Regions from separate parts of the Cupriavidus sp. GW822-FHT06G04 genome, predicted to be linked through region 2. Evidence: predicted binding sites of a transcription regulator. Region 2 holds the regulator's gene; the other holds the start of a gene.
What was found. The regulator LexA, encoded in region 2, represses DNA repair genes until DNA is damaged. The targets are predictions, from matches to a motif close to ACTGTATNNNNATACAGT.

Region 1 (3,413 bases), 230 kb from region 2:
TTCTGGCATCAAGCCGGGATTGTCGTCATCTCATCAGGATGCCGGCGCATCGTCCCGACATTGCCCGACCAGCCACGAAGCAAATCGTGCCAGCTTGGTTTCACCGGGCTTTTCCTGCCGATGGCTGAGGAAGTACGACCCGCTGCGCCCGGCCTCATGCGCGGCGGGAAAAGGCAGCGTCACCAACTGACCACTTTCCATTTCGGAACGAACCATCATTTCCGGCAGCACGGCCACACCGAGTCCGGCAATGGCGCCGCGCGTCACCATCGTGAACAGGTCGTAGCGCGGGCCCAGCCGCGCGCGCCGGCGCATGGCTTCGTCCTCGCCGCTGAACCAGTCGGGCCAGGCGTCGGGCCGGCTGGCCAGGTGCAACAGCGGCAGGCGCAGCAGATCCTCGCGGCGGCGCAGCTTGGCGTGAGCCAGCAGCGTGGGACTGCACACCGGAATCGACGGGCCCTCGTCGATCAAAGCGGCGCTCGGATGGCCATCCCAAGGTCGATCCCCGAAATAGATCGCCGCATCGTAGACGGAATCGCCAAAGTGGAATGGCTCGGGCCGCGCGTGGATATTGACCACGATACGCGGGCTGTCGATGCGGAAGCCGGCCAGCCGCGGGATCAGCCATTGCGTGGCAAAGGTGGGCACCACGGCCAGCTCGATCACTTCCATGCCGCCCGCGCGCGACGCCAGATCCTTGGTGGCGCGTTCGATGGCCTTTAGTTCGGCGCGAATTTCGCGCACATAACGGTCGCCTTCCGATGTCAGCACGACGCGCTGCCGGACGCGCTCGAAAAATCGCACGCCAAGGCGCGCTTCCAACGCCTGGATCTGGCGCGAAATGGCGCTCTCGGTGACATTGAGTTCGGCCGCGGCGCGCGTGAAGCTGCCAAGGCGCGCGGCGCATTCCAGCATCTGGAGGGCGATCAGACTGGGGAGTCGCATAAATCAGCGCAATTCAGTGCGTTCAATGCGCGGGCGAAGCGGGTCGAATATCTGGCGCGAATCGGTCGTACTGGCAGGCATGGCACGGCGGCGTGGATCGGAAACGGCTGGCATTGTGGCACCGACGCGCGCGGCTTGCCCGTCTTTCGCCCTTGAAAAATCCCGATTACTGTATATATTTACAGGTACTGTATGCATGAACAGTATTGGGAGTTTTCTGATGGAACACCTGATCCGTGTGCAAAACGAATATGACCGCCAGATCCTGGTCTGGCTGCGCGGCCGCATTGGCGACGCCGCGCTGGCATCGGCCGCGCGCCGGGCCGCCGCCGAAGGGAAAAAGCCTTATCTGTCAACGATTTGCCGGCTACTGAAGATCCGACCGCCAACGCGCCGGATGTTTGCCGAGGAGGCGCGCAAGACCCATCGCGCGGTGGGCGAGCGCTATCTGGCCCAGATCCGCCAGATCCTGAATCCACCCGATGCGGCGCGCCGGACCACGCCTCAAGACACCCTGAGGCAGGGATCGTTATTCCAGGCTGACCACTAGTGGCCACATCCCGCCGCTTGTGGGCCGTCTGCTGCCGCTGACGGGGCTCCTCGTCGGGTTTAGGGCGAATTATTGAAATCCCATAATTCGCCCTAAACCCGTCCGACGACCATTCAATGCGGCAGATCCGTCACACGCATTGCGGGCGTGATTTGTAGCGGATCGGTCATCAATTCGAGTACGGCGGGCTTGCCTGCCCGCTGGGCGCGCTCGAACGCTGCGGCGAAATCGTCGGTTTTCTCGACCCGTTCCGCCCATGCACCGCACGACTGTGCCATCGCGACGAAATCCGGGTTGACGATCGCCGTGCCGCTCTGGCGCCCTGGATAACGGCGCTCCTGATGCATGCGGATCGTGCCGTACATGCGATTGTTCACCAGGATCACGATCAGGTTGGCGCCATGCGCGGCGGCCGTGGCGATTTCCTGCGGGTACATCAGGAAGCAACCATCGCCCGCAAAACACACCACCGTCTTCTCGGGATGACGCAGCTTGGCGGCGATGGCCGCCGGCAGGCCGTACCCCATTGCGCCGCAGGTGGGCGCCAGTTCCGTGCGCGGCCGACGGTACGCATAGAAGCGATGCAGCCAGACCGTGTAGTTGCCCGCGCCATTGGTCAGCATCGCGTCGTCGGGCAGCGTCTGGTTCAGATGCGCCATGGCAGCCGCCATGTCGACGCCGGTCAGTTCCGCATGCGGCTTCGGCGGCGTCACAAACGCCTCGTGCTCGGCGCGCGCGCCGGCAGTCCATTCGCGCCATGGCAACGACGCGGGCGCGGGCAGCGACGCCAGCATCGCCGCACCCGGCGCAATCCCGGCGTGAATCGGCAATGCGGCCTGGTAGACGCGCCCCAGTTCCGCGCTGTCCGCATGAATATGCACGAGCTTCTGCTGCGGCAACGGCGCATCCAGCAGCGTGTAGCCATCGGTGGCGATGTCGCCCAGCCGCGTGCCGAAGGCCACGATCAGATCCGCCCCCTTGACCCGCGCCGCCAGCTTGGGGCTGACGCCCAGACTCAGATGGCCGACGTAATGCGGATCGCGGTTGTCGATCACGTCCTGGCGACGGAAGGCGCAAGCCACGGGCAAATCCCAGGCCTTCACGAACGCGGCGAAATCGCGGACCGCCTGGTCGGTCCAGTTGGCGCCACCGGCGATCACCAGTGGGCGCTGCGCAGCAGCCAGCGCGTCGGCCAGCGACTGCGCATCTTCGGCGCGCGGCGCGGCGGCTACGGCGCGATACGGCGCGGCATCTGCGCACGCGACGAGGCCGTCGAGCACATCCTCGGGCAGCGAGAGCACCACCGGCCCGGGCCGGCCCGACGTGGCGACCTGGAACGCGCGCGCGACCATCTCCGGGATGCGCGCGGGATCGTCGATCTCGGCCGCCCATTTGGCCATCGATCCGAACACCGCGGCGTAATCGACTTCCTGGAACGCCTCCCGGCCCTTGTGGCCGCGTGCGATCTGTCCCACGAACAGGATCATCGGCGTGGAGTCCTGCTGCGCGATATGCACGCCGATGCTGCCGTGCGTGGCGCCCGGTCCGCGCGTGACGAAGCAGATGCCCGGGCGGCCGGTCAGCTTGCCGTCGGCCTCGGCCATGTTGGCCGCTGCGCCTTCGTGTTTGCAGACGACGAGGTCGATGGCGGGCTGATCGTGCAGCGCGTCCAGGACATCGAGAAAGCTTTCGCCCGGCACGCAGAAGATGCGCTCGGCGCCATGGATGCGCAGTTGGTCGACAAGCACGCGCCCGCCAGTGCGGGCAGAAGATGCAACAGGGTCAGTCATGGCGATGTCCGGGAGGTTGGATGCGGCGGGTCGGCAAGCAATGTCTGCGATTGTTCCGTTTGACGCGCATGGCTGCGCGGTCTATCGTGCATTTCTGTTATGCAATTTCCGCAAGTCGGCGCGGCGGC
Region 2 (3,413 bases):
GATGAGCCACCCGGGCGTCAAGTCCGGTGCGGCAAGGTTGGATAGCCGGCGAGTATAGCCCGAAAACCGGATGACCCGCAAGGATACGTACCGGATTGGCTTCAGTGTGCGGCAAACAGCGCCTGCAGCCGCTGCGGGTCGCGCGCCAAATGCAGATCAGCCGCCAACAGCAGCAGGAGCAACACGCGCGCCTTATAGGGATTCAGGTCTGTGGCTGATACAAACATGCCCACTTCCGGGCGGACCGTCTCGGGAATAGCAACGTGTCCGGCACAGGTGCGGGAGCTGCGCACCACCGCCACGCCCTGGCCAGCCGCATCGGCCAGCGCCGCCGCCAGCGTTTCGTGGATCGACCCATTGCCGGCCGCCGCGACGACAAGCCCCTGCACACCCGCGGCAACCAGTGCATCGATCGCAATGCGCCCGGGTTGCGCATAGCTCGACACAATTTCCACCTCCGGCCAGTCAGTCGGTACGGGCAGACGCTGCACCGGCACCCGGCCCTCGGCTGGTGCGCGATGGAATCGAATATAGGCGTCCTGGACGAATCCCAGCGGACCGCCCGCCGGCGAGGCGAACGCATCGACCGCCGATGTGTGCATCTTGGCGACATCGCGCGCCGCATGAATCTGCTGGTTCAATACCACCAACACGCCCTTCCCTCGCGCCCCGGTACTGCCAGCCACGCGCACCGCATCGAGCAAGTTCAAGGGCCCATCCGCCGACAGCGACGTGGACGGCCGCATGGCCGCCGTCATGACAATGGGAATCGGACACGTCTGCGTCAGGTGCAGGAACATCGCCGTTTCTTCAAGTGTATCGGTCCCGTGCGTGATCACTATTCCGTCGACATCCTCGCTGGTGGACCAGTACGCCAACCGTGCAGCCAGGCGCTCCCACAAGTCGAACCGCAGGTCCTTGCTATCGATCTGCGCCACTTGCTCGGTCTCGATCCGCGCGACGGCAGCGAGCGCGGGCACAGCGTCTACGAGCTGCGATACCGGCACGGTCGCCGCCTGGTAGCGCGCGCTGCTGGCGGGGTTTCCGGACGAGCCGGCAATCGTGCCGCCCGTGGCGAGGATGACGATTCGAGGCAAGGAAGCTGACATGTCTGATCAGTAAGTTGGAGCTCGGCGATTGTATCCGTCACGCCCGCGCGCCCCAACCGCGGCAAACCCGCGCGCAGCAACGGCCACCCACGGCTTTGCAAGCCCGCTGCAAATTGTGCTTGCACTTCACTCGATACTGTATAAAATCACAGCATACTGTTTAAACATACAGTGCTTCGGCACGAGACCGGCGAACCATGGCGACCCTGACACCCCGGCAGCAGCAGATTTTCGATCTGATCCGCGATGCAATTCAGCGTACAGGCTTCCCGCCGACGCGCGCTGAAATCGCCGCCGAATTCGGCTTCTCCTCTCCCAATTCGGCTGAGGAGCACCTGCGAGCGCTTGCGCGCAAGGGTGTTATCGAGTTAACGCCCGGTGCATCGCGGGGCATCCGGCTAAAGGTTTCGCGCAGCGATTCCGAGCGGCCGGACCAATTTTCCTTGCCGATGGCAGGCGTGCTGCAATTGACGCTGCCGCTGGTTGGCCGCGTCGCGGCAGGCAGCCCCATCCTGGCGGCCGAACATATCGATCGCCAATACCAGGTGGATGCCTCGGTGTTCGACGAGCGCCCCGATTATCTGTTACGCGTGCGCGGCCTGAGCATGCGCGATGCAGGCATCCTAGACGGCGACCTGCTGGCCGTAAAGAAAGCCAACGAAGCACCGAACGGAAAGATCGTGGTGGCGCGCATCGGCGAGGATGTCACCGTCAAACGCCTGAAGAAACGCGGCGAATCGATCGAACTGATCGCCGAGAACCCGGACTTCGCAAACATCGTGCTGGAGTCCGGACGAGACGAATTTTCACTGGAAGGCATCGCTGTTGGCCTGATCCGGTCGTCAGGATTCTAGCCTTAGCGAGACACCCAGGCTCCCAGTCTGGACCAGGCAGTACAACCTTCTGCCCTGGTCACCCGCTTTGCTTTGCCCATGCCGCCCCGTCCTCTCAGGACGACGGGCGCGGACTCTTGCTGTCGCAAATTACGAGGTGCTGCCATGCTGCAATCGAACACCGTCGCTTCCCGTCGCCCAGTCAAACCGGTGCCGTTCCGCCAGATCAAGGGCGTCCGCGTCTACCAGGGCGCCCAGCGCCGCACGATGGTCGGCAATATGGCGGCAATCTGCCGCATGCTTGAACTCGACGATCTGCCGGCGAAACCACTTGCTGTCTGAGGCCCCGAGGTCGAAGACGTGAAGGCCCGCGCCGATCGAATCGGCGCGGGGTGAAGGTGGGATAGAGACTATTAGCGCGCCGGGTCATGGATAGTCGATACCCGGCGGGAGCACACTGGAGATGGCTCCCTCAGAACGCGTTGGGCCGTGGCCGGAGAGTGCGCGTCACCTTGTCCCAGAGGGCGATGGACTCGCCTTCGGTTAGGGAAACGCGATCCAGCTCATGCAGATTTAACAGTTTGTTGGGCGCGCCCACATCCAAATCCAGAGATATCAACGGGGATAGCGGACTGCCGATCACGCTATTGGCTTCAAGGGAAAAATGGAACCCCTGGATGCGTAGCACCGTTTTCCCCGCCATCAACCATTCTTCGGCTGGCAAGTCCTTCAGGGCTACGGAACCATTCCGTAGCGTACGCCCGCTGCTTCGACTCAGCGCCGTCCTGATCTGTGCGCCTCGCTGCAATAGTGAATCCTCAGTTTGGATATCCGAATCCGTATCGATGTTGAAGCTGACATCGTCATGGCCGTTCAACACAAACATAGTGCTGGTATTCTCTCGATCACGCGCCTTGCCCTGCAAGAATCCACCTTGGAAACACACTCCCGGCTCGCCTGGAATCTCATCATCGGAGCGCCCTCTGGCCCTCGATAGCAGTGAGATGACTTGGCTAAGACGCTCGGAGACATTGGTCATGTCAGGATCGTCTCTGATAGAGGGTTGATCCTTGAAGTACAGCGAATCCTTTGCCGAAGACGCTGCGACCTGCATTTTGATTTGATGCCCACTGTTCCATCTGTAGGCTTCGATGATGCGTATGCTGTCCGGATCTTCGTAAATACTTCCCAAAGATACGAAGTACCGAGAATCCGGAATCCCTTTGACTTCCTGGTCGGCATACAGAAACCGATAGCCGAAATAGCTCTTTGCAGTCGTCAGCTCATCGCTACGATTTTGAATCGCCCGACGGTGTGCATCGATCGTCATGGGCTCGGTGCTGATGTGTACCCCCTCGACCTTGATGGACTGGAAGATATGGACGTCGGCCGGCATGTCGATCAGATAGCGACCCACGCAGCGTGGCGTCAGGTGTGCAGTCAAGTCTTTCACAATGGCTTGTTCCTGGGA

Region 1: AC1RKI_RS22630 (CppA family protein) is a predicted target of LexA. The motif match lies at 1,114-1,131, and genes of this name have one in related genera.

What each region holds. Positions count from the first base shown of each region.
Region 1 covers NZ_JBXALD010000011.1:34,229-37,641, forward strand. The annotation lists gene AC1RKI_RS22625 (LysR substrate-binding domain-containing protein) at 34-945, opposite strand; gene AC1RKI_RS22630 (CppA family protein) at 1,166-1,495, shown strand; gene AC1RKI_RS22635 (thiamine pyrophosphate-binding protein) at 1,609-3,285, opposite strand.
Region 2 covers NZ_JBXALD010000011.1:260,973-264,385, forward strand. The annotation lists gene AC1RKI_RS23670 (asparaginase) at 102-1,109, opposite strand; gene lexA (transcriptional repressor LexA) at 1,307-1,963, shown strand; gene AC1RKI_RS23680 (hypothetical protein) at 2,108-2,284, shown strand; gene AC1RKI_RS23685 (T6SS immunity protein Tli4 family protein) at 2,415-3,413, opposite strand, start outside.